DNA from 3 places in the Paenarthrobacter sp. MSM-2-10-13 genome. Region 2 is predicted to be linked to each of the others. Evidence: riboswitches for the same ligand, from Rfam matches in the RefSeq annotation. Region 2 holds a riboswitch; each other region holds the start of a gene.
The links. Region 2 has a riboswitch for cyclic di-AMP ahead of HAV21_RS16455 (hypothetical protein). Riboswitches for the same ligand answer to the same signal wherever they lie in the genome.
Positions count from the first base shown of each region.

Region 1: it holds a riboswitch for cyclic di-AMP, as region 2 does, so the genes downstream of both, HAV21_RS10120 (C40 family peptidase) here and HAV21_RS16455 (hypothetical protein) in region 2, are expected to answer to the same signal.
Region 3: it holds a riboswitch for cyclic di-AMP, as region 2 does, so the genes downstream of both, HAV21_RS20190 (hypothetical protein) here and HAV21_RS16455 (hypothetical protein) in region 2, are expected to answer to the same signal.

Region 1 covers NZ_JAAOXO010000003.1:396,651-398,906, forward strand. The annotation lists gene HAV21_RS10115 (NlpC/P60 family protein) at 1-362, opposite strand, end outside; gene HAV21_RS10120 (C40 family peptidase) at 461-1,204, opposite strand; cyclic di-AMP (ydaO/yuaA leader) riboswitch at 1,209-1,377, opposite strand; gene HAV21_RS10125 (M23 family metallopeptidase) at 1,516-2,256, opposite strand, start outside.
Region 2 covers NZ_JAAOXO010000009.1:106,436-108,691, forward strand. The annotation lists gene HAV21_RS16450 (ATP-dependent DNA ligase) at 1-816, opposite strand, end outside; cyclic di-AMP (ydaO/yuaA leader) riboswitch at 1,056-1,204, shown strand; gene HAV21_RS16455 (hypothetical protein) at 1,207-2,256, shown strand, end outside.
Region 3 covers NZ_JAAOXO010000014.1:90,083-92,338, forward strand. The annotation lists gene HAV21_RS20185 (HAMP domain-containing sensor histidine kinase) at 1-771, shown strand, start outside; cyclic di-AMP (ydaO/yuaA leader) riboswitch at 846-1,026, shown strand; gene HAV21_RS20190 (hypothetical protein) at 1,032-1,895, shown strand; gene HAV21_RS20195 (glycosyltransferase) at 2,106-2,256, shown strand, end outside.

The DNA.
Region 1 (2,256 bases), on a different contig from region 2:
GCTTCAACCTTTGCTTCAACCTTGGCCGGCGCTTCTTCCACCACAACGGGAGCCGGAGCTTCCACGGTGGTGACCACGGGACGCTCGTAAGAGATAGCCACAGTGGAGTCGGCCGCGATGGTGGCCTGCACTACGGACTGGACGTCCAATGTGGACGTGGAGGTCGACTCACGATCAACGTTGGTCTCGGCTGCGTTGGCCGCGATGCCGCTGGTCAGGACCAGGCCTGAAGCTGCGGCGATCACTGCTGCCTGGCGGCCAACGCCACCGGCGTTGGAGCTGACAGCCTTGGCAATGACGGCAAGCGAGCTGGTCTTGGGGGCCTCAGCGCGGTGCCGTGCAAGCTTGTTTGCACTGGTCATGATTTTCTCTTTTCGTATCCGAGCGCCGTTGGGTGCACACGGGTAGCGGGTAGGACCGGCATTGCGGGCATGCCGGCCCACCCCGAGCCGGATTGTTTCTAGCGGAGGGTGTAGAACGAGGAGGTGCCGGTGGACGCTACGGAGTGCAGCAGCGTTCCCTGGCCGGGGTTCAAAGCGCTGATCATCATGCCATTGCCGACGTAGATGCCCACATGGGCTCCGCCGTTCTGCATGACGAGGTCGCCGGGAGAAGGAGTGCTGGTGGGCGTCATAGCCGTCCAGGCGTTCACGCGGGGGATGCTGATGCCTGCCTGGGCGTAGACCCACTGGGTGAAGCCGGAGCAGTCCCAGCCGTTAGGTGTTGTTCCGCCCCAAACGTACGGGGAGCCGATGCCGGTGTAGGCAATAGCAGCAAGGCCGGAAGCAGCTGCGCTGGCAGCCGGGTCCTTGGCCTCGGAGGACTTAGCCGTCACGGCTTCAGGGGCTTCGTCCGTGGTGGCCGTTGCTCGTTCGGTAACCTGCGCTGCGCGCTGGACTACCTTGGGGGCTTCCTTGGTGGCCACGGTGGGGCTCTCGAAGGAAACGGTGGCTGTTGGCTCTGCGGTAACCACTGCCGTTACAACCAGCTGCTGGGTGCTGGAGGCTTCAGTCTTGGAAACATCGGCGTCGGCTGCCTGTGCGGGCAATCCGACGGTGAGGACGAGGCCTGAGGCTGCGGCCAGAACGATGGCCTGACGGCTCATGGTTCCGGCGTTGGTGGATACAGCCTTGGAAAGCGTGTTCAACGGGTTCGTGCGAACCGTTTGGGCGCGATGGCGCGCAGGGGTAGTGCGTGATGACACGTAGGTAGCCTCTCCCAATGCCTGCGAGGTGAGCTGTCGGATTCGGATGGGAGTCATCCGGCCGCGCCGCTTCCAAGGAAGTTTTGCGACTTAACCCCAAGGCCTTCTCACGAAGACCAGAAGTGGTTCCCCCGCCCCTGCCAGACGATTTATGCGAACGGACCTTGAGAGGTGGCAGAGCTAGGCAATCCACTCAAGTGCACCGGCCCCCTAAAAAGCCGATGCGCTCTGTACGCTACAACAGTTGAACGCAAATGTCACATTCAGGTCACGGGATGTCCCGCACATGCGAGAGGCGACCATCAGATTGGTTAGAGCCAGCCCATGGGGTCTACTACTTCACCGTTGACCTGAACCTCGAAGTGGAGGTGGCAGCCGGTTGAAGCGCCCGTGGTGCCGCTCAGCGCGACGGTATCGCCACGGTTGACGGTTTGTCCCACCTGGACGGTGAAGGACGACAGGTGGTTGTACGTGGTCTCGAGGCCGTTGCCGTGGTCGATAACCACACGGTTGCCTCCGCCATATTCGTGCCATCCGGCGAAAGTGACCTTGCCGGTTGCTGCTGCGTGGACAGCGGTGCCGCACTGGGCAACGAAGTCCTGGCCCCGGTGGAAGTCGCCGGCGCCGCCCGTGAGGGGGCTGACACGGTAGCCGAAGGGCGATGCCGTGGTAAGTGTGTCAAGGGGGCTGGCCATGGTGCCAACGGATGACGCGCGCTGGATGCTTCCGGCCGACTGGGCGCTGAGCAGTTGCTTCAACTTCCCATCGGGGTCAGCGGCAGTGGCGACTGCGGCTCGGCTGAAGTCGATCTTTGCCGACGCTGCCGCGGAAACCTCGGGCTGGCTGCCCGCGGGGGCTGCGACGGCGAGGGCGGACTCGGTCTGGCCCGATTCCGAGGTGGCCATGACCGGGCTGGTGGCCGGCAGGCCGACAGTCAGGGCAAGCCCGGTGGCGGCAAGCGCAACACCGGCCTTCTGCCCGACGCCGCTGGCAGCGGCGAAGTCGGCAACCTGGCGCAGGGGGCTCTTACGGCGGCGCACTTGACGCTCGGT
Region 2 (2,256 bases):
GTCCTGCCTGGCCCATTCGCCCCACGGGTGTTGGTCGAGTTCAATCTGATACGGCTCAAGCTCAGCCACCAAGGCCTCGCGCTTGGCCATGGGAAACGATGCCACTACTCCCACGTGATGCAGCCGGCCGGTGTCATCGTGCAGGCCAAGCAGCATGGAGCCCACTACTTTCGCGGTCTTGTGCCAGCGGAACCCAGCCACCACGCAATCGGCCGTGCGCTCGTGTTTGGTCTTGAACATCACCCGCTTGTTCGGGAGGTACGCCCCATCCAGTGGTTTGGACAGCACACCATCCAGGCCCGCGCCCTCCAGTTGTACGAACCACTCCTGTGCCCGTTCCAGATCAGTCACCGCAGGAGTCACATACACAGGCGGCTCGGCCTCGGCGAGCGCACGTTCCAAGATGGCCCGGCGCTCGGAGAACGGCTTGTCCATGAGGTTCTGATCGCCTAGCGCGAGGATGTCGAACGCAATCATGGACGCCGGGGTCTTCTCAGCAAGCATACGGACGCGGCTGTCGGCGGGGTGGATCCGCTGCTGGAGCACCTCGAATTCGAGCCGGCCACCCTCGATCAGGACGATTTCGCCGTCAATCACGCATTTGTCCGGCAGGTTCTTCCTGAGGGCATCCACCACCTCGGGGAAGTAGCGGGTCATGGGCTTCTCGTTGCGGCTGCCCAGGACGATCTCGTCGCCGTCCTTGAAGACGATGGTCCGGAAGCCGTCCCATTTGGGCTCATAGTGCCCAACTTCGGGGATGGTCGGAACGGATTTGGCGAGCATGGGCGAGACGGGTGGCATCACAGGCAGGTCCATAGACAATGTCTACCCGCCGGTGCGCGCCGAAGCTAGTGTTGGCCAGGGATATCTTGGTCGAGCGGCCCAGCGAGTGCCGCCCAGCACCGGCCCCGAAGCCTAAGCGCTAGAAGCCTACCGCTTAGGCTGAACTACCGCCCGTTACATTAATGTGACTTTACTTTCCGGCTCATGTACCGTCGTAGGGCGACCCATATCTCCGCTGGGCCGCTTCCGGATTGACGCCGAGCTCTGCCGCAATCCGGGATCCGCCAGACCCGCGGCAGAGACGGGGGACCCAGGTTCCCGGGCTTGTTACCCACAAGCCCTTGGGGTGAAGCCGCCTTGCGCGGCCGGACGGCCTCGTCCGAACCCGACAGCTAACCTCGAAGGCGTTGAGAGGCAACCACCATGTCCCCAACCATGGATCAGCCGCGCCGCGCCCAGACTGAAGGCGAGCGCACCAAGCCAACCGGACGCCGTCGGGCCCAACCCAGCGGATTCCTTGACAACGCGCCGGCAGATTCCGCCGCCGTCAGCGGAACGTCAAGCACGACGCCGGAACCCGCCACGGCGGCCATGCCCGCCGCGGTGAAACCCACCACGCGTGCGGAAATCCGTGCAGCCGAGCGCGAGCGTGCAGCCCGGGCCGTACTCGCGCCCGAGGAATCGGCGGCAGCTCCGAAGTCCACCACACCGGGACCACCTACCGCAGCCATCCCCATCGTTCCGCCGGCCAGCCAGAAACCCGATTCACGGGAATCCAGTAGCCAGGAACCCGCCACCACGGCTATTCCAGTAGTGCAGCCTGCAACGCCGGAACCCGCAACTGCGGCCATTCCCGTAGTCACTGCCCGCGATGAGTCCGCGCGCACGCCGGAACCCACGGAGTCCCCGCGCAAGGACGCTGAGTCCCCGCGCGGCAAGTCTCCGGCTCAGGTGGCCGCAGCCGCTACAGCCTCGGCATCATTGGCTAGCCGCCGGGACGTTCGAAAGCCAGCCGCTGCGCCCACCACCAAGTCCGGTTTTGGCGCCACATCCTCGTTCGGCCGTGAGCCGTTCGGCCGCGAACCACAGGCCGCCCTGCGCAAGGCGGCTTCGGTCAAACACATGAGCCAGCGCATGGCCGTGGTGGCGGGGGCCCTTGGCCTCGTGCTGACAGCCGGCGCTTTGGGGCCGGCCCTCGAACTTCCGTTCTTCGGCCAGGAAACCCCGTCGCAGGAAGCCGGCGGGGGCGAAGGCCGCACCTCGGGTTCGGCATCGCCCGGGCCCAAGGCTTCCTACACCACGGCGTCGTCGCCATCGGCCACCACGCCATCCTCAGCAACAGGGGCAACGGCTTCCTCCGAGGCCGGCCAGCCCGCGACAATCGCGGAGGCACCCGGGGCGGTGTCGCCGTCGTCGACTCCCACCCCACAGGTTTCGCTCGCGGACCCGGTATGGGTCCCGTCAGCGGGCTCG
Region 3 (2,256 bases), on a different contig from region 2:
AACCAGATGCTGGAGAACGTCGCCAGTGCGTTGGAAGCACGGCAGGAAAGCGAAACCAAGGTGCGTCAGTTCGTCGCTGATGCCTCACACGAACTCCGCACACCGCTCACCGCGATCCGAGGCTACACGGAGTTGCTGAGGATGACCGAGACCTTCACCGACGATGGCCGCAAGTCGCTGGCAAGGGTCCAAAGCCAATCCGAGCGAATGACCACGTTGGTGGAGGACCTTCTTCTGCTGGCGCGCCTGGACGAGGGCCAGCCCGTGAAAGTCGAGGACGTTGACCTGACCCAGTTGGTGATCGAAACCGTCAGCGATGAGAAGGTCATGGCGCCGGATCACATCTGGCACCTCCAGCTCCCCGATGAACCTGTGACGGTTCGCGGCGATGTAACGCAATTGCACCAGGTGCTTGCCAACCTGCTGTCCAACGCGCGCAAACACACCGATCCCGGCACCACCGTGGTGACAGGCGTCATGCTCTCTGCTGATGGCAGCGCAGTGGTAACAGTCACGGACAACGGCCCGGGCATTCCGGTCGATTTCCAAGGCCGGATCTTCTCCCGTTTTGCCCGCGCTGATGCCGCGAGATCGGGTTCTGAAGGCACCTCGGGACTGGGCCTTTCCATTGTGGATTCGATTGTTGCCGCCCATGGTGGCACCGTGGAGGTGACGTCCAGGCCCGGGCGCACTGAGTTCGCGCTGCGACTTCCCACGGTAAGCACCGGAGAAAGTCAGGCACGCCGGCAAGGCGACTCACCGGCGTCGTGATCTCTGTTACCTAAATGTGACTTCTGAAGAAACCTCCTGTACCGTCGAAAGGGTGGGTTTCCCCAAGGACCCACATCCGGGATGCGCCGAGCTCTGCCACTTCCCGGAGTCCGTTCTTCTTTGAGGCAGAGACGGGGGACCCACAGTCTCCGGGCCTGGCAATGTGCCGCCCTAGGGGTGAAGCCGCAGCGTGACGCGCGGCCGGATGACCTCATCCGAACCCGACAGCTAACTCCGCAGGCGCTGAGAGGTCACACAACATGTCTGAATTTAACGATCAGACGCGCCCTTCTGCGCGTCACCGCGACGAACACAACGCACCGCTCACCAAGTCGCAGTCCGTCCTCAAGAACGCTGCCCGCCAGGGTAAGTCCGGCCACCGCATGTCAGTCGTAGCCGGCGTTGTTGCAGCCGCACTGGGTGTTGCATCGCTCGGAACCGCCGCAAACGCCGCGTTGACTCTCCCTGAGGCGAGCCGCGTTGCCGGGACCCAGGCTGCTGCCCAGGTCAGCGCCAACAAGTCAGCTGAAATCTCCGCTTCCTTGGATGCTGCCGCCGCCAAGGGCGCAGCTGACCGGGCTGCCGCGGACAAGGCAGCTGCTGAGAAGGCCGCTGCCGACAAGGCTGCCGCTGACCAGGCCGCTGCTGAGAAGGCTGCCGCTGACGCTGCAGCCAAGCAAGCCGCCGACGCCGCTGCCGCCCAAGCCGCAGCTGAGAAGGCTGCCGCTGACGCTGCAGCCAAGCAAGCCGCCGACGCCGCTGCTGCCGCCGCCGCTGCGGAAGCTGCAGCTGCCGCAGCCGCCCCGAAAGCCGTGGACGACCCCGCCGCCGCCAAGGCCTACGCCGCCAGCATCCTGGGCAACTACGGCTGGAGCGCAGCTGAGATGACCGCACTGAACACCCTGTGGGAGAAGGAATCCAACTGGAGGACAACTGCCACCAACGCTTCCAGCGGCGCGTATGGCATTGTCCAGTCCCTCCCGGCCGGCAAGATGGCCTCCGCTGGTGCTGACTGGCAGACCAACTACCAGACCCAGATCAAGTGGGGCCTGAACTACATCAAGGAGCGCTACGGATCCCCGTCCGCCGCTCTGGGCTTCCACTTGGCCAACAACTGGTACTAGCCAGACCGCTTCATTGCCGCGCCCGTTCCCGCCGTCCGCCCCAGTACCCACTGGAGCGGATGGCGGGAACGGGTGCGGCTTTTGCTGTTTCACAGGCGCCACCCGTGGTTCACAGGCGCTGCCCATGGTTCACAGGCGCCACCCGTGGTTCACAGCGCGGTCACAGCCTCCGCCTAAAGCCCACATAATCGGCCGTTGCATGCTGGACATATGACGCTCACAGCTCCCCGGCCAGCACTGCATAGGACGGTGCAAGGCCCTCCCGCCAGCACACCCGCGCTGGCTCCCGTCCTGGACATCGCCATACCCGTGTTCAACCAGGAAGTCCGCCTGGAAGAAGACGTTCGCAGGCTACACGGGC